3 regions of the Paenibacillus sp. PvR098 genome follow, and region 1 is predicted to be linked to each of the others. Evidence: riboswitches for the same ligand, from Rfam matches in the RefSeq annotation. Region 1 holds a riboswitch; each other region holds the start of a gene.
The links. A riboswitch is a leader RNA that binds a small molecule or an ion and turns the genes downstream of it on or off. The one in region 1 is predicted to bind cobalamin.
Positions count from the first base shown of each region.

Region 2: linked by a shared signal. The riboswitch ahead of JOE45_RS10780 (energy-coupling factor ABC transporter permease) and the one ahead of JOE45_RS21620 (ribonucleoside-diphosphate reductase subunit alpha) in region 1 are both predicted to bind cobalamin.
Region 3: linked by a shared signal. The riboswitch ahead of JOE45_RS07940 (nitroreductase family protein) and the one ahead of JOE45_RS21620 (ribonucleoside-diphosphate reductase subunit alpha) in region 1 are both predicted to bind cobalamin.

Region 1 covers NZ_JAFIBU010000001.1:4,350,706-4,356,865, forward strand. Annotated here, with positions in the region: gene JOE45_RS21610 (GGDEF domain-containing response regulator) at 1-735, shown strand, start outside; gene JOE45_RS21615 (ribonucleotide-diphosphate reductase subunit beta) at 803-1,840, opposite strand; gene JOE45_RS21620 (ribonucleoside-diphosphate reductase subunit alpha) at 1,954-4,179, opposite strand; cobalamin riboswitch at 4,292-4,487, opposite strand; gene JOE45_RS21625 (copper resistance CopC/CopD family protein) at 4,664-6,160, shown strand, end outside.
Region 2 covers NZ_JAFIBU010000001.1:2,150,027-2,156,186, reverse strand. Annotated here, with positions in the region: gene JOE45_RS10795 (energy-coupling factor ABC transporter ATP-binding protein) at 1-715, opposite strand, end outside; gene cbiQ (cobalt ECF transporter T component CbiQ) at 712-1,551, opposite strand; gene JOE45_RS10785 (energy-coupling factor ABC transporter substrate-binding protein) at 1,512-1,796, opposite strand; gene JOE45_RS10780 (energy-coupling factor ABC transporter permease) at 1,802-2,560, opposite strand; cobalamin riboswitch at 2,709-2,896, opposite strand; gene JOE45_RS10775 (SDR family oxidoreductase) at 3,001-3,786, opposite strand; gene JOE45_RS10770 (hypothetical protein) at 3,833-4,309, opposite strand; gene JOE45_RS10765 (hypothetical protein) at 4,502-4,750, shown strand; gene JOE45_RS23845 (hypothetical protein) at 4,861-4,992, shown strand; gene JOE45_RS10760 (hypothetical protein) at 5,105-5,389, shown strand; gene JOE45_RS10755 (DUF7010 family protein) at 5,396-5,980, shown strand; gene JOE45_RS10750 (alpha/beta fold hydrolase) at 6,019-6,160, shown strand, end outside.
Region 3 covers NZ_JAFIBU010000001.1:1,592,675-1,598,834, forward strand. Annotated here, with positions in the region: gene JOE45_RS07930 (PAS domain S-box protein) at 1-966, opposite strand, end outside; gene JOE45_RS07935 (ABC transporter substrate-binding protein) at 1,381-2,682, opposite strand; gene JOE45_RS07940 (nitroreductase family protein) at 2,748-3,305, opposite strand; cobalamin riboswitch at 3,472-3,674, opposite strand; gene JOE45_RS07945 (AI-2E family transporter) at 3,957-4,961, opposite strand; partial or broken gene JOE45_RS07950 (Lin0512 family protein) at 5,195-5,371, opposite strand; gene JOE45_RS07955 (manganese catalase family protein) at 5,934-6,160, shown strand, end outside.

The DNA of each region.
Region 1 (6,160 bases):
CTTCAAGGCTTGGCACACCTGCTGCAGAATAATCTTCGTTCGACGGATTTGCTTTTCCGCCTCGGCGGAGAGGAATTTGTCATCGTGCTGCCGAATACCTCAGGCATCGATGCGCTGAAAACGATGGACAGCATTCTGGCACAGATCCGTTTGGAGCCCGTGGCGCAGAACGAAGGTCAGTCGTTCTATATTACCTTCTCCGCCGGTGTATGCGAGTGGGAGCCAGGCGTCTCGGTGGAAGAATGGATTGCGGCTGCAGACGAAGGGATGTATAAAGCCAAGCAGAACGGCCGTAATCAGATTGTGCTTCAATCGGGTTCCTCACAGAACGATTCGGGAGCTGTGACGCCTCTTGTACATACCCGCAAACAGATACTCATTGCCGATGACGACAAAATATTGCGTTCCATTCTGGTCGCCAAGCTGAAGCACCTGCCAGTTGAATTCACGGAAGCGGTGGATGGCGAGGAAGCCTATCAGTCCCTGTTAAACCAGCCTGTGGATTTGTGTGTTCTTGACGGGATTATGCCTCGGCTGGATGGATTCGGCATGCTTGAGAGGTTGAGGGATTGCGGGACCTGGCCGGCCCAAATGAAGGTGCTCATTCTTTCCGGACGAAACCGGGAGGAGGAAATCAGCAGAGGACTGAAGCTTGGAGCCCATGCTTATCTGCATAAGCCCTTTTCCATGGTAGAGCTGGAGCATAAGGTGAAGGAGCTTTTGGATATTCATTAAAGAACGGCAAGAGCCCGGAACGTATGTTTATCGTTTCGGGCTCTTGCCTTTGTCGTCTGTATTTACCTTACAAATCATCCCAATTGAGGTTCGACGATTTGCTGTAATTGGTAACCTTTTGCTCGAAAAAGTCGGTTTTGATACCATTCATGTTGCTGAAGTTTTCAACCCACTTCATCGGATGCTCGACAACTTCAGGATACAGAATTTCAAGTCCAAGGTTTTTCAACCGCTCATTGGAAAGGTATTTGATGTATTGATCGATAATATCGTTGCTCAGACCATGAATCTTGTTGTTGGTAATATATTGACCCCATTCGATCTCGTGCTGTACGGCGGTTCGCATCATATGGCGCAGTTCTTCGATTAATTCATCCGTAAACAGATCCGGATTTTCCTTGCGGATTTCGCGGAATATGTTTTGGAACAGCGCCAAATGGGTCAGTTCGTCACGCTGGATATATTTGATTTCCGATACGGTGCCGAGCATCTTGCCTTGACGGCCGAGCGCGTAGAAGAAGCTGAACCCGCTGTAGAAGTAGATTCCTTCAAGAATGTAGTTGGCCATAATGGTACGCATCAGATTTTCTGTCGACGGGGTTTCGATAAACCGCTCGTACAGATCCGTAATGAACCGGTTGCGGCGCAGCAGGTGCTTGTCTTCGCGCCACTGATTATAAATATCGTCGCGCGCTTCCGCGGAAGAGACGCTGTCGAGAATATAAGAATAGCTCTGGCTGTGAACGGCTTCCTGGAACGTTTGGACGGTGAGGCACAAGTTCACTTCCGGAGCCGTGATGTACTCGTTGATGTTCGGCAGATTGGCCGTCTGCAGCGAATCAAGGAAAATAAGGAAAGAAATGATTTTATCATAGCTTTGACGCTCTTCCGGAGACAGGAATTTATAATCCTTCGCGTCTTGTGCGAGCGGGATTTCCTCTGGAATCCAAAAATTGTTCATCATTGTGCGATACATCTTAGTCGCCCAGTCGTATTTCACATTGTTTAGCTCAATCAGATTGGTCGTATTGCCGCCAATGATCCGGCGCTTACCCCAATCGCGGTCTCCGTGCTCGTTAAACAACTTCTTTTTTTGAAGTTCCATTCGGTTGCCTCCTGCAGCTGAAATAAATCTGTTTATTTTGGGTACAAAAATAGAGGATCGCCAGGCATGATGAGTACCTGTCGATCCGTTATTACGCTTCAATGAGGTTTGTATTAAGCGCTGCAGCTAACGCATTCCTCAACCTCTAGGCTCTGGTTACGGACGTAATAAACGGTTTTTAACCCGTTCTTCCAAGCAGCCATGTACAGCTCGAGGAAATCACGTGCGGACAGCTCCGGTGTGATGTACAGATTGAATGATTGCGATTGATCGATGTGTCGTTGGCGGGCACCGGCTGCACGGATGCTCCAGTGCTGATCAATCCGATGTGCTTCCTTGTAGTACCACATCGTATCGGGATTCAAGTTAGGCGCCGTTTGCGGAATGACGGCGTTCTTCTTCTCCTCAATGAAAAACTTATTGAAAATCGGATCTATGCCCGCGGTCGAACCGGCGATCAAGGAGGTGGAAGCCGTCGGCGCGATGGCGAACATCCAGCCGTTGCGAACGCCGTGCTTGGCCACCTGCTCTTTAAGCTCCAGCCACTCGGGACTGCTATATCCACGCTCTTCGAAGTAAACGCCGGACTGCCATTCGCTGCCCTCGAAGACCGGATATGCGCCTTTTTCCTTAGCGATTTCCATAGAAGCTTTAATGGCATAGTAGTTCATCCACTCGTAAACTTCATCTGCTTTTTGCACATGCTCGTCGGATTCCCACTGGATATGAAGCTGAGCCATCATCTGGTGATATCCGCTGGAACCAAGGCCTACGGCACGGTACTTTTTATTGGTAATTTCCGCTTGCGGAATCGGGTAGTAGTTCAAATCAATAACGTTGTCCATCATTCGCATTTGCGTCGTTACTACACGTTCAATATCTTCCTTTGTATAGACGCGGCCAAGGTTGGTAGACGAGAGATTGCAAACGACGAAATCGCCGCTCTTCACCGTAGAGGTGATGATGCCGTCTTCGTGCTGGGTTTGGATCATTTCCGTCGGGCTCATGTTCTGGCAAATTTCAGTACATAAATTCGAACAGTAGATCATGCCTTTATGCTTATTCGGATTGGCGCGGTTGACCGTGTCGCGGAAGAACACGAACGGGGTGCCCGTCTCGAAAGCGCTGGTCAGGATACGCTTCATGATATCGATCGCCGGAATTTCATCCTTCGAGATTTTGTCGTCATTCACGCACTCCCAATAACGGCGTTCCCACTCCTCGCCATAAGAATCCTCAATGGAGTACCCTTTGACTTTGCGCACCTCATGCGGGTCGAACAAATACCAGCTGCCGCGTTCCTCTACCGTCTTCATGAACAAATCAGGAATACATACGCCAGGGAAAATATCGTGGGCCTTCATCCGGTCGTCCCCGTTATTTGTTTTCAGGTTCAGGAAGTCCAGTACATCTTTATGCCACACGTCCAGATAAACCGCCACGGCGCCGGAACGGACGCCAAGCTGGTCGACGGCAATTGCGGTATTGTTATAGTTTTTGATCCATGGGATGACGCCCCCGGCTACTCCCTTGAAGCCGCGAATGTTAGAGCCCTTGCTGCGGACTTTACCTACATAAATTCCCATGCCACCGCCGTGCTTGGACACTTGGGCGAAGCTTTGGTCTACGTTGTATATGCCCCACAGGTTATCCGGCACCGTATCGATAAAGCAGCTCGACAATTGATGCAGCGGCTTGCGGGCATTAGCCAAAGTTGGAGTCGCAACCGTCATTTCCAGATTGCTGAGCACATCGTAGAACCGCTTGGCCCAGTATAGCTTGTCCGATTCCTTCATGGCCAAATGCATCGCAACACCCATGAACAGCTCCTGCGGCAGCTCGAGTACTTCTTTATCCAGCCCTTTGATCAGGTATCGGTCCGCGAGCGTCTTCAGGCCGATGTAGTTCAGCAGGTAGTCTCTCTCCGGTTTGATGTAGGTGCCGAGCTCCCGGATCTCTTCTTTATTATAGTGCTCAAGAATATATTCGCCGTACAGGCCAGTTTGTGTTAAATAGGTAATCAGGGAATACAGATCGCCATATCCAAAATGACCGTATTTACGATTCAATTGAGCTTCTTTGTACAGATCATACGTCAAAAGCTTGGCGGCCACGTACTGCCAATTTGGCTGCTCAACGCTCGTTTTCTCTACAGCGACTTGAATCAGCAGGCGCTGTATTTCCTTGGTCGTAATTTCATTGCGGAACAAAGGCAGCAAAGCGGTTTCCAGCTCCAGCGGATCGCATTCGGGATACGTTTCGCAAGCAAAGTCGATTACTTTTTTCATTTTGGAAAACACTAGCTCTTCTTTCGTGCCGTCTCTTTTGACGATAATCATATACATCCAGCTCCTCTTGTTCATGTAAAAAGCATGCCTTCGCCCGTTCCCGACAGGCGGAGGCATGCCAATATCCGTCATAGGTGGCACCTCCCTATCTGTCGTAGGGTGAATCGTGCCGAAGAAGCGGGCGGTTTTCTGACTTTGAAGTGCTGCTCTTACCGGTCGTTGTCCGAGTCGAACGGTGGCGAATCGGGCCGATAACATCTTCGTTACAGTGGCGGGGCCGCACCGGACTTGCACCGGCTTTACTTTTCGACCTTCCACAATATATCGTAGTGGAAGGCGCCTGCTTCTACCATATGTAGTTGTTTTGTTAAAGCGATAGTATGAATTTAACTCATTTTTGCGCCGGTTGTCAATGTATGATTTCATACGAGATTCGACAAAAAAGCGAGCTTTCCATGTGCCTTGCGCTGCATTTGGTTTGTGTGAGTCATTTATGCTACATTTATTTTGGTACTTACTTGAAGGGGGATTCACCATGCATTTCATTGATTTCATACCCCGGCTGCTGAGGCGTCCGGTTTATTTCTTCTTATTATGTTCGGTGATTGTTTTCGCTTTCGGAATGGCTTCGCGGGCGGACGCCCATGCAAGCCTGGTTGAGGCTCAGCCGGCGGCAGGAAGTGAACTTGTGCAAGCGCCGGACCAGATTGTTCTTACCTTCAATGAAAGGTTGGAAAAAGAGTTATATCAATTAAGGGTGTACGACAGGAACAAACGGCTGGTAACGGAACAAAACGCCGTGCTGAATGCAAGTCAGACGGCGTTGACGCTGAACTTGCCGAGGCTTGGACAGGGGACTTATCTGGTAACGTATCATGTCATCTCGGCGGATGGTCATCCGGTGAACGGAACGTATCTGTTCGCCGTAGGCGAGAGCTTGAGCGGGCCGGCGCCGGCGTCCGGGATTGAGGCTGACATGGATCATCTTCACTATCACGACAGCGGGCCGCTGGACCGCTTCGGAGTGAAGGACGTGCTGCAGTTTGCTTCACGCATCGCTTTCTATATTACAATGCTGGGCTTTACCGGTTTGCTCTTGTGGCTCCGTTGGTTCGGTACAGGAAGTCCGATGGAGACGAAGACCCGTTTGCGGCGGAGCGCGGAGCGCTGGCAGCAGGCTTACCTTATTGTTTACATTGTGTTCATGTGGGCTCATATGGGTGATCTGATCGGTGACGGTGGAGCGGATGCGCTTCTGCGATTGTTTTCGCAGACAAACATCGGCTATGCCTGGCTTGGAGGTATCCTGCTGGCTCTGCTCTCGTTTGTTATGCTGTATCGAAACGCTCTGCTGGACTATATATGGGTTGCTGCCGTCTGGTTTGCCAAAAGCTTGCTCGGCCACGCCGCGGCCTTCCAGCCCGCTAAGGAGACGCTCACTCTGGACTTTGTGCATCTCGCCGCTTCCTCCGTTTGGATCGGGGGGCTGCTGACGCTGCTTACGCTTTGGAAAAGCGAGAGGGAGCAAGCAAGGCGGTTTTATCCGTTTTTTTCTACGGCTGCGTTGATCAGTATGTTGGTGCTGATCGTTTCGGGCGTGCTGATGACCTTCATTTTCCTGCCGGATATTCGTTATATCGTGGAAACGTCCTGGGGCAAGCTTTTGATTGTCAAAACCGTGCTGGTGCTTTTGGTAGTCGTCACCGCATCGTCGGTTCGTTATTATTATCGGAAGAACAACGAACAGCGCGTAGGGGGCTTGATTCGGACGGACGCGCTGCTGATGGCGCTTATCTTGGGAATTGTCGGCATCTTCACCTATTTACTGCCGGCTCCTGCTAATGAACCGTTGAATTGGCATGTGATGGGCGAAAAGATACACATGACGGCGCAGATCAGTCCAAACGTTCCAGGTGTGAATGATTTTACGGTGAAGGTGTGGCTGCCTGAGAAGCTCGGTAAACCAAAGCAAGTCATCATGAAGCTTCAATCGATCGACAGTCCGGAAATCGCTCCGCTGAGTGTTCCTCTG
Region 2 (6,160 bases), 2.2 Mb from region 1:
CGAGCGAAATCATCAAGTCCTCCTGTTTAAACACGTCGTAGGGTATGCCTTCCAGCAGGCATTTCCCATGATCCATCACCAGGATCCAGTCCGCCCAAGCATAGGCCAAATTCATATCGTGCGTAGCCATGACGACGGTGGTGCCGCTCTCATGAATCCGGTTTAATTCCTTCATGAGCTGCCGCTCGGACAAGCGGTCCAGATAAGCAGTCGGTTCATCCAGCAGGAGCAGCTCCGGCTCAAGGACCATCACTCCGGCAAGGGCAACCCGTTTTTTTTGGCCGAGGCTCAAGTGATGAATGGGTGTGTTGGCTACAAGCTCCAGACCCATGGACGCAAGCACATGTTGGGTACGCTGGGTAATGTCATGCTCGGGTATCCCGGCATTTCGTAGACCGTAGGAGATATCTTCGTACGGCGTACTGAGAATCAGCTGATGCTCCGGATCCTGAAACACAAGTCCAACCTGCTGCCGGAGCTTTTGGAGGTCACTCGGACGATAGGACATAGGAGAACCCTTCCAGCTCATCTCTCCGGCGGCAGGGCGGTGAATGCCGATCGCATGCAGGAACATGGTGGATTTGCCGGACCCGTTATGGCCGCAAATCGCGGTTTTCTTGCCTGCAGGCAAGCTCATCGTCAATCCTTGAAGCGCCTCATCCCCAGTTCCGGGGTAGCTGTAGCGTACATCGTGAGCCTCCATTAACGATTTCATATCATATCCCTCCAGCGAAGCCCCAGCTCGAATAGCAATAATAAGGTCACTCCGATACGGCTTTCCCATACATAACGCAAGGGCACGGGGCCCGCTTGATAAGGAGCCAGTTGAATATCTTGCGTAAATCCTCTTGCTATCAGACCATGCGATAGACTCTTAGACCGCTGCATCGTCTTGCCGAACAACCGGACGATCAGGATAGCCGTATCCTTCAGCCTGCGATCGAAGCCGGTCTGACCGCCGCGAGCCCTTTGAGCCGTATACATCTGCTGAGCCGTATCCGAGAGCACGAAGAGAAAGCGGTACATGATCAGCATCAATTCCAGCACCAACGACGGCACACGCAGTTTTTTCATCACCTGAAACAGATCGGACATTGAAGTGGTCAGCATGAGAAAGGTAATACAGGATAAACAAGCGATGATCCGGATGAGCAGGCCGAACGCTTGGTACATGCCTGCTTCCGTTACATAAGCCGTCCACTGTGCAAAGGTAAAGAGGGTGATCCCATTGGTGAGGGCCGTTACGGAATCGGTAGCTGAAAACTCGATGACAAGCGCCGGAAGACTGGCTGCATAGAAGAGGCAGGACGCCCCGATGAGCAGGCTGTACACTTTGACGGGGACCTGGGCATATTGGGTAGCCCATAGGAACATCCAGCCCATGATCAGGAGCTGAATGACGGGATGAGCTAAGTAAGACAGCACCAACAGAGAGGCTGCGAATCCGCTTTTCCACATCGGAGAAACGGACCGCAGCTTGTTCGTATAAGAGAGCGTATCGATCAGCTTAATCATAACGTTTTGGATTTGGAGGCTCTGCCCTTGAACCATCCGAACGCATAGCCGATGAAACCTGCGCCGATAGCAGCTTGCAGGGCAAACAGCATGCTTTCGGTTTCACCCGGAGGCTCCATCAGCGGGGAAAACCAGGGCTCATAAGCAGGCTGAATCTCGGTGATCATTTCTTCCGCAGCGCCGTCAGCTCCGCCAAATTCGCCGTTCACGAACAGGAGGGGAAGAACGGCCAATAATACAACGATGATCAAGATGAGAACGCTCATTTTACGGGTTATCATGGTGGTTAAGCCCCCTTCATTTTACTCTGCAGCAGTGACATTTCCTCAGAGCTGTTGGATTTCAGCCAGTTCCAGATCAGTACGGTGAGCAGTCCTTCGCTGATGGCCAAAGGGACTTGGGTAATCGCAAAGATACCTCCGAATTTAGCGAGCGAAGCGAGGAAGCCGCCGCTCTCTGCGGGAAATGCCAAAGATAATTGAATCGAGGTGACGACATAGGTAGACAGGTTAGCCAGCGCAGCCGCCGTAAAGATGGATAGCGTTTGTTTCCCTGTGGATCTCATCATCCCCCTGTATGCCGCATAACCGATCATGGGACCGGCGACAGCCATAGAGAACGCGTTGGCTCCAAGGGTGGTCAGACCGCCATGAGCAAGCAGCAAAGCTTGAAACAACAAGACAATGGATCCGAGCACGCTCATGGGCAGCGGACCGAACATGATGGCGCCAAGGCCCGTCCCGGTAGGATGCGAGCTGCTTCCTGTCACGGACGGAATTTTGAGTGCCGACAGGACGAGGATGAAGGCGCCAGCCACACCCAGCATGATTTTGAGTTCCGGCGTTTCCCTCGTAATTTTAATCAAGGCCCGGAGCCCGAGAATAAAGAACGGCACAAACACAGCCCACCAGAAGATCGCCCATCCCAGCGGAAGAAAGCCCTCCATAATATGCATGGCATAAGCGGATTGAGGTTCATTGACAGTCAGGTACAACGTAAATCCCAGGACTAATAGAAGCGTGCTTATTGCTTTTTTAGAGATCATACTTTACATATCCTCCTGTGTACGTAGTTATAGAACTCAAAAAACCAATCCTATTGGATTGGTCAGGGGTACGCATGAATAGACGACAAGATCCGTTAGCGGTGATCATCGTTTCATTATTCGTACACCATTCCTTTCCTCGAAGGCATTCGGGTGCGTAGATTAGGTAGGTCTCCTGGCTCTTGGATCGTTGTGTTCTCCCGTCTTCCCCAATGAATCATCGAGTGACATGCTGAGAGAAACTCCCCAAATACAGTGGCGGGACCGCTCGGGATTTGCACCCGATTCCCTGTTACCCTTTGCTAGTACAAAGGCACCTGATCTACTATGTATGTAATTCGTTTGTGGTAATTCATGCATATATGTATTCGCTATCAATCGTCAAATTCCTCTAAGTAACACGAATTTATTGAAATATAACACGAACGATAGGGTTTTGTCTATCTAAATCCTCCATCGGAATGCAAGATTTGGCCTGTAATCCACTGGGCATCATCCGTTGCTAGAAAAGTGATAAGCCGAGCCGCATCACGAGGCAATCCAACTCTCCCCAAAGGGGAGTGGCCTGCTAGCTCCTGCTGCAAATCCGGTGTCATCCAGCCTGTGTCGGTCGGTCCCGGATTTACAGCATTTACCGTGATCCCCTTGGACCCGACCTCTGCAGCAAATGTTCTTGTAAAGGCGTCTATAGCGCCTTTCGTCGTAGCATAAGAGATTTCGCCAACCATAGGACCCAAGGATTGACCGGAGGTCATGCTTATGATTCTGCCACCTGTGCCTTGACTAAACCTTCTTGCAAATTCGACGCTTAACATAGCTACGGCCCTAATGTTGATCGCATAGTGAGCATCTAACGATTCAGCAGTCATTGTATTCCAATCATCGTTTACAGAATAGCAAGCGTTATTCACCAGGATCGACGGCTTTCCCAGCTTTTCCTCAACTGTTTTTAGAATAAAAGGGATATTGTTTACATCGGAAAGATCAGCCATGATATGCTCACATTGTACGCCAAGCTGCACAATCTCATTACTAAGCTGGTCTTGTTCCTCGACATTACCGCCCCATGGCATGGTTTCATCGTAGTTAACCCAGTAGGTGAAGAAAATATCTGCTCCCTCGCTAGCCAGCGCTTTACATATTGCGGCACCTATTCCCGCGCTGCGGCTTGCTCCAGTTACGATGGCAATTCTGCCTTGTAATTTACGGGTGTTCATCGGATTCATCTCGTTTACACTTCCGTTTCCTAATAAAATATAAACTGCTGAAATGCTATGTTCTGGGTCTTTTCTTTTTCCACCACAAGAAGACGATGCCAATGAGTACCAACATAACTACGAGAGCTAGGGTGAAGCCTGAACCAGTGCTTGTCTGCACCATTGGAATCGGTTCTCCAAGTTGGTCTTCGTTAAATCCGGTGGCCAATCCCGTATTCCCGCAAAGCCTCGGCCGCAGTTTCCCGTCCTCCATCCCGGCAAACACAACGTACTCGTCTCCTGTCTTAAATTCCGTCCAACCGTTCTGGTTTAAGGTAAGCTTACCGCTTGGGTCACCCTTCCAAGCCTTAGCGACTTCAAAATGAAGTTTATCTCTGTTTTGCGAAACTACGGTTCCTTTAAACACCATTTGGGAAAATTCCATTTCTTCTTGGGGAGCGCGCGGCGGAGCACAAGACAGGGCAAATGCCGATTGCGAAGTAATAAAACTGAAGCATAAGAGGATTATCAAGATGAGACTTGCTTTTTTCATACGATCAACCCCAGACCTATGAATTGGTTAGCTTACCTTATAACGTAACGCTGAGGGTGAATGTTGCACAAGAGAAAAGCCGCTTAAACCCTGTTTACTTCAACATACAGGTACTAGAAGAAAATAGTACTATTTCAACATGTGAAAACCCTTTAAAATATTTATAAGGAAGAAAATGTTAGGGATGATCTTATGATGGTAATGACGGATCGTATAACGATGTTAAAAAAGCATGAAAATGATTGCTACAGCATCTGTCTGTATTTATTACAAAGTGAGAAGCTGGCTTGCGAAGCAGCAAAAAAAGCACTTTATAATTTGAGTATATGCGATTCATTTTTTGCTGCCAATCCCCAAACCGTGAGTGAACTGCTGCGTAAGGAATCGATGAGATCAGCCCTCCAAATGAAGAAGGAGCAATCCGATTTGCTGCCGCTGTAATCAATGGAGCAACATTTGCGAAAAGAGGTTATCCAAGGATGGTGGATAGCCTATTTGAGTGTGGATATCTATTTATCGTTACGAGAGCAAGAGTTTGATCAATAGGAGGGATGGAATGGACACATGTCAAACGGAAGATTGGATACTTAGATCACTTTCTCGCGGATCGATTTAGGCGGCTAGGAATTCCTTTGTACATAGGCTTGTTCATGGTGATGCCGCTGCTGATGTATGCTTACTAGTCGCCCAAGACGAAAAAGATGCTTACATAGAGTTCCCAGAAGGATAAAATGGCTTCAACATATGCCTCATTTGGTTGGAATGATTTGGTTAGTACTGGGGGTAATTCTGGCTATGCTGATGTACAGTGATGTCATGACCTTCAGATCACCGGGAGGATGGAACGCTGAAAGCTTGGTTAATTCCATCTATGAGACCTTCATGTGCACCGGCGTATGTATTGGACTCGTCTATCTGTTTCAACGTTTCTCCCAACAATCAACCTCTTTGCTCAAACAACTTTCCGCTAACAGCTACGCGGCATATTTTATTCATGTTCTGGTGGTGGTCCTGCAGTATGCTGTGGAATCTGTGGAGATTGGCGCTTATGTCCGTTTTGGCTTTGTCACATTGGTTTGATTAAAATTGGAAAGAGGGATTGATATGGCTCATTCATTAGATGCTCTAAAAAAAGACTTGATACGATCTTCACAACGCGGCTATCCGATTTTAGTCTCCGGCGCGATTTTTATGCTATTCCTGACCATTGCACCGGCTTTGTTTCCGAAGGAAACGGTTCCCCTGATTTGGCTTATCGGAATGGGCTCCATCTTCCCGCTTGGTTTAGCCATTGCCAAAATATTGGGCGTGACCATCATAACCAAAGACAATCCATTAGGAACGCTCGGCGGCGTGATGGCAGGAGTGCAGGGTTTTTATATTCCGGTTTATATTATGATTTATCAATTCTCACCGGAATGGATTCCTTTTGCAGTCGGACTTCTTGGCGGCTCGCATTTTCTTGTATATGTATGGATATATAATAGTAAAGCCTATCTGTTTTTAACGCTGGGTTCGACTCTGGCCTCCATGGTTCTAGGCGGTATGTTCTTATCTCAAGCCTATACGCTGGTGCCTCTTGCACTTTTCGTTATTTATTGTGTGACTGTATTCTGGCTCTTGCACGAAAATAAAAAAGATGGTCCAGGTTGTTCGCAAACAGGGGCCTAACATGTCTATAACCGCGAACTAGAGAAGCATTATACGTTGTGAATTGGGACCAGCGCGGGAGCGGGAAATCGTATAGTCCGCTTATTCCTTCCGACTCGATGACTGTCGATCAACTCATTTCGGATGCGCATGATCTCACTCAGCATTTACTCAGGGTATTAGGCAAACATAAGCTGTATA
Region 3 (6,160 bases), 2.8 Mb from region 1:
GAAGTCCAGAATGTCGTTGATGATCATAAGAAGTGTAGCGCCACTTTTTTTAATAATATGAACATATTCAGTTTGCTCTGAATCCAAACTCGTCTCTAAAAGCAAGTCCGTCATTCCGATTACACCATTCATAGGAGTACGGATCTCATGACTCATCATGGCTAAAAAATCGCTCTTTGCTTTATTCGTCTTTTCAGCGGCTTCTTTCTCAATCAGAAGCCTCTTTTGGTCTGTCATGTCTTTCGCGATGATGTAGAAACCCACATTTTTACTATGAATGATAATAGGAGCTAAAGTGGCCAGCACTTCAACGAAGTGACCATCTTTGTGTTTGATGTTATTTAAATATTTTTCAACACTGGTGTAATCTTTTGAAACTGAAAGTACATTGGCAAGATTTTTTTCACCAATTAATTTGGAAATGCTCACTCCGAACAGTTCTTCAATGCGATATCCGGATAGCTGTTCCGCCATTTGATTTCCATTTATAATACTGCCGTCCAAACCAAACGAAATGATGGCATCGTGGTTGTACTTTTTTAACGATGTATAACGTTCAATGCTTTCCTGCAACTTTTGTTCCACAAGTTTACTCTTAGTAATGTCAATAACTTGTGAAATGAAGTAAAGAGGTTTTCCATCCGTTTCATCACGTACTAGCGAAACATGTAATGAAGTCCAAATGAGTTCTCCATTTTTATGAATGTACCGTTTTTCTACTTCAAAAGAAGAAATAACACCTTCCAGCAATTCTTTTATTAAATACTCGTTATTGTTTAGATCATCAGGATAGGTCAAGTCTGCCGCCGTAAGTGTCATTAATTCCTCTTCTGCATATCCAAAGATCGTACACACCGCGGGATTTACACATATCCACTTTCGATCCATCGATACTAAGGCTATACCGATCGAAGCATTCTTATATACATGTTCAAATAAAACTTGGTGGTCAAATGCCATTTGCATACTCCGCCCTCCTCATATCGATTATTATACAACAGCATCGTTGCTAATCATATGCGTTTATAGAATGTACGATCGTGGATCCTTTAACACAGCAAGATTCAATTTGGAATACAACAAGAGTAAATCCATCATTTTACTTGTATTTTGGGCTGAATCTATAGAACAACTCCTGCTGATCCCGTGTGTCACTAATTAATGTCAATTAATATATATCAATGATTTCAAATAAAATCAAACATTAAATAAATTGATTACATCTTCCATTATTTAAAATATGTTATTTTAGCTTGGTATAATATTACTATTTCGATATTGATTAATTTTACAAAATGTGGGTTTACCATTTACTACATGATTATTCCGCACCAAATGCGGAGGTTGTTATAATCACTGATGTCATGGGTTATTCCCTTTCTATTCTATGTAACACATTGGTATACGGAACCGGTTCCATAGAAGTCCAAAAATAAACTCTCTTTTGAGAACTAGCAAGAGAACTTGCTGGATGTACGACAACCGTAATCGTTTCAAAGCACCAGTTGCCGTCACCGTTAAAAATAAGCCTGATTTCTCAGGCTTCACTTTAACTCCGTTTCCCGAGTTTCGATTCGTACCATCCCTCGTTTCCCTAATCCCGTCCTGATTGCGATCTTCAAATCCCAGGCTGTCCAATATGCCATTGGCCTTCTCCAAATGATAATCATACGCCCTGACATTGGGGTTATACCATGGTGATCCAGGTGGGATGACCCCTGCATTTCCAACCGCTCCATTACCGCCGAGCACTTTTTCGGCAATCGCAGCCCGGTCAAGAGCATAGGTTATCGCGTGCCGCAAATCTTTAAGACCCAATAGAGGATGATCCAGATTAAATACCATACGGACGATACTTCCATGAGGATTGCTTTCCATGACTTGATAGCCTGCTTTTTTCAGCTCCTGAACATCTTTGTAATTGTTGGACAAGACGGCATCGATATCCTTATTTTTTAGCGATAATACCGTGTTGTTGGCAGTGATAAAGGAAATTTCCTCAACAACGGGCTTTCCTTTAAAATAGTCTGCATTAGCCGTGAATAGATGCTGCCCGGACTCTTGATTATAGCTCTTGAGAATATAAGGACCGGTTCCAACAGCAGCTCCTTCTCCGCGGAAGGATTTGGGGTCTTTAACGTTAGCCCAAATGTATTCAGGAATAATAGGGATCACTCCCATGACTTCTTCCACAAATGGTGAAAAAAGCTTATTTAGATGAAAGACTACGGTCGTGTTATTTTTAACTTCGACATCGTCTATCATACTGGTATCTCCCCAAGCGAAACCATGCTGAGAAAGATATGCAAACGTAAATTTAACGTCAGAAGCTGTGAGTTCCTTCCCATCCTGCCATTTGACACCTTCTCTCAAATGAACGGTGTAAGTCCTTCCGTTATCGGAAGTCTCCCAACTCTGAGCCAACCATGGAATAATACCCTGTTGATCCTTCCAGGTTAACGTATCATAAAGATAACTGACTCGAAGGTACCCAGCTGGTCCTCTGGAACTAAAGGCAAAGGGGGATGGGAACCCGGCATCGCTCGTCCAGGCAAGTCTCAGCTTTTGGGGATCTCCATTCCGTTGAACTTCCTTATTCGATTCGGAATCCTGCTGAGAGTTACATCCAACTAGTAAAACCGCAAAGAATACATAAAGCAGAAAATAAACGGCACGGTTCATGTTCCTTCTCCTTAATTTGGTACATGAAGTCTCGACTCGACAAATTCTTCCGGACAAATACCAACTTACAGCCATGTCGTTTTGTCTTGGAATGCCGTACGTTTCGTTTCCACACTGTCAGCAGAAGGATAGCCGACGAATACGGCCCCGACAATTTTCTTGTTCTCCGGGGAGCCGATCAGCTTGTACAATCGTTCGTCTCTGGAAAGACCTATGCCTCTTGTCCGCCATACTAGGCCCAGCCCCAGCTCCTGCGCAGTCAGCCACATGGAATGTATCGCGCAAGCAACGGCATATTCATTATCCTCGGAGGACGCTTCATCGCCCGGAATGACATCCGAGGTGGCTACAATGACAAGCGGCGTTGCTTCCAGCACCGCGATCGATTCCTTCACCAAATGCGGCTTCGTTGGAAACCGCTCCTCCAGAAAATCCCGGGCGATCTGTTCATATCGCGCCTTCGCTTCCCCGCGGATTACATAAAAATGCCACGGTTCACGCAAACGATCGTTGGGCGCCCAGGTGGCCGCTTCCAGCAGCGCGTTGATTTTCTCCGTTTCTACTTCTTTCGGCTCATAGCTTCTTACCGCTCTGCGGCTTCTTAATGCTTTCGTGATGGACATTGTTCATATCTCCTTTTGATAGAAAATAAAAAAAGCATTTCCAACATTGAGAATGTTAGAAATGCCTGGATATAACTCTAATAAGGCAGGCGCTTTCCAAAGAAACTGAACCACCTACATAAAAAGAACATCCGATCTCTAACACTCCCTAATTCCGCGTAGGGCTGCAGTGTTGTTAAAATAGGCAGGTCTCCTGACTAAGGATATATCTTTCAGACCTTCCCGGGCTATATTCCAGTGGTTGTTCTGAAAGGATCAGCTTGAGTTGCTGAAATCCATATACAGTGGCGGGACCGTGTCGGAATGAAACCGAACTTCCCTTTTAAGTGATAGAAGCGTTCTTCTCACACCTATTTTCTATTGATATGAAGTTGAGTTGTATCCAACCTACCCTTTTTACTGAATACTTCCTTTAGCTTAGTTGCGAAACTTGCAATTGTCAACGCATATAAAGACAATTACCCAAATACTACCATCCGTCCTTGATCAAACCGGATATTTCTTAAATTTCCACATTGAAATCTCGATCCGCCATAACTTGAACAACAAAATCTATTAACTGAGAATCTCTGCATATCATAAACCGCCGCGGTGTGCTGCTTCATAAATTCATGCGTTCCTCGGGTTCAAGACCAGCTGCCAAAACATCGATTATTCCGCCGTATCGACATCAATGATATCTAATACAAAGATAAAGATAGGAATTCCCACGATCAAGCCCCATATGCCCAGGTAATGCTCTGAGAAAATGAGAATAACAAACGTATAGAACATAGGAAGATTCACTTTAGAAGACATCAGTTTCGGATTTAAGAAATAACCCTCCAGGAAGTGAAGCACAGCGATTATGGATAGCACATAGATCACCATCAGATGTCCGCCTATTGTATACCCGATGATACATAAAGGAATTAATGAAATTAAAAAACCCACTACGGGAACTAAACTAAGCAGGAAAATCATAATGGTTAGAGCAAACAGGTAAGGAAAGCCTAGAATCCATAGTCCGATAATCGTAAATACAGTATTGCATAGAGCAATAAGCATTTGAGCTTCAATGACTTTCCCGAAAGACAGAATGAATTTCTTACCAAAATACTCGAACTCTTCATAAAGCCAAGAAAGCTTGCTTCTTTTTAACCTGGAAGTAAATGCAATAATTCTATTTTTCTCAAGAATAAAGACAAAGCTCAGAACGATCGCCAAAACGAATGTTGTTCCCCAATTACTTATTCTAAGAATGTATTCAAAGCCTTGTTTTACGTAAGATTGCAAATTCAAGTCTTTCAAGGTTCTGTACACATATTGGGATAGTTCATCTTGGGGGACTGGCATATTCGTTAATCCGACCAGAATATCTTTTAATTGTTTGATTTGCACATAGACCTTCGGCAAGTAATTAATGATTGCGATAACGAATATGGTAACCATAATCAGATATAACAATATAATGATGACCTTACTATTGACAATCACGTATTTACTTAATTTTCTCGTTAGAACTTGCTGAAGACTGTTCATGATGTAGATTAATAAAAAGGTTAACAGAATCAAGTTCAGCATGTCCCTTATACTAAATAGCAAAATACATATAACGATAATGATGAAGAATCGTCTTACCGTTAAATTTAAAAAGAATCGCCTAATATTCTCCACCCATTCATCTCCATTCAAGTCACCCGCCAATTTTCTCTCTACTCTAGTCTACAAGATGAAAATTGGTTAGCGCAATGATAAATACGCAAGCAGGCATCTAGAATTATAAAAATTCTTAATTTGTAATAAAAATAAGCCGAATTTTCATTTTTGATGAAGTTTCTACCTAGCGAGTTATAGGACAATTTACCCTCCACATAAAAGTAAGTAAAAATGTAGGGGGCTTAGCGGGTTCAAATGATTCGGTCCAATCTAGCCTCCTTGTCAGCAGGAACGGCCAGCCTTACCTTCACTTTCATGTTATGTATGTCGTTATTGGGAAGAACCGATCGTAGACCAGGCATTGAATTATGGTGTATGGAATTTTGAACTGCCCTGACGGCTGCCTTTGTCACGTTTTGCCCATGTAGACGAAAATATTTTTACACTTACACATGTGATATTCCAGAATTAATTAGAAAATGGAGCCCGCAAACCCGCGTGGCTCCATTTTTGTTGTTACGCATAAATATGCAAAGACTTTCAGCAACCTAACAGTTTTTTTTCGCTGTATCCTACTCATTTTTGCTCCCCTTTTCTGAGAGAACCAAAAATAAAAAAGCCGCGCAGCGCGCGATATATGTTCTTGTCCCTCGACAAGTCCATTCTTCAATAGTAAAGCAATTCATCCCAATCATTTTCAACATAAACTTTCAGTTGAATCAACAGCTAACTTTAAGAGGAATCTTCCATTGGCCCAACAGGAAACTTCATTCTAAATCCAAACGCTATCCGCGTGTAACCGCAGCCGAGTTGACTCCTAGTGGACGCCGATCTACAGAGTCAAGGGACACACTTGTCTCGCTGGTATCTTCATTAGTTTATGAGTTGTATAACACGCCACATCCTAGTAAACCACTCTAATGTTTTATAATTATAGATTAGGTGTAACTATATTACGTAAAGAATAATCGTAGAGAGGATGAGAAGTTAATGTTCAAACGCATGGAGGAAATAGCGATTGAGATTCCTGAGGTTGAGAAGCCGGATCCAAATGCTGCTGCTGCCGTACAAGAACTGTTAGGCGGGAAGTTCGGAGAAATGTCGACGTTGAACAATTATCTGTATCAATCCTTTAATTTCCGTTCAAAGAAAAAACTTAAGCCTTTCTACGATTTGGTAATGAGCATAACGGCTGAAGAACTTGGCCATGTCGAGTT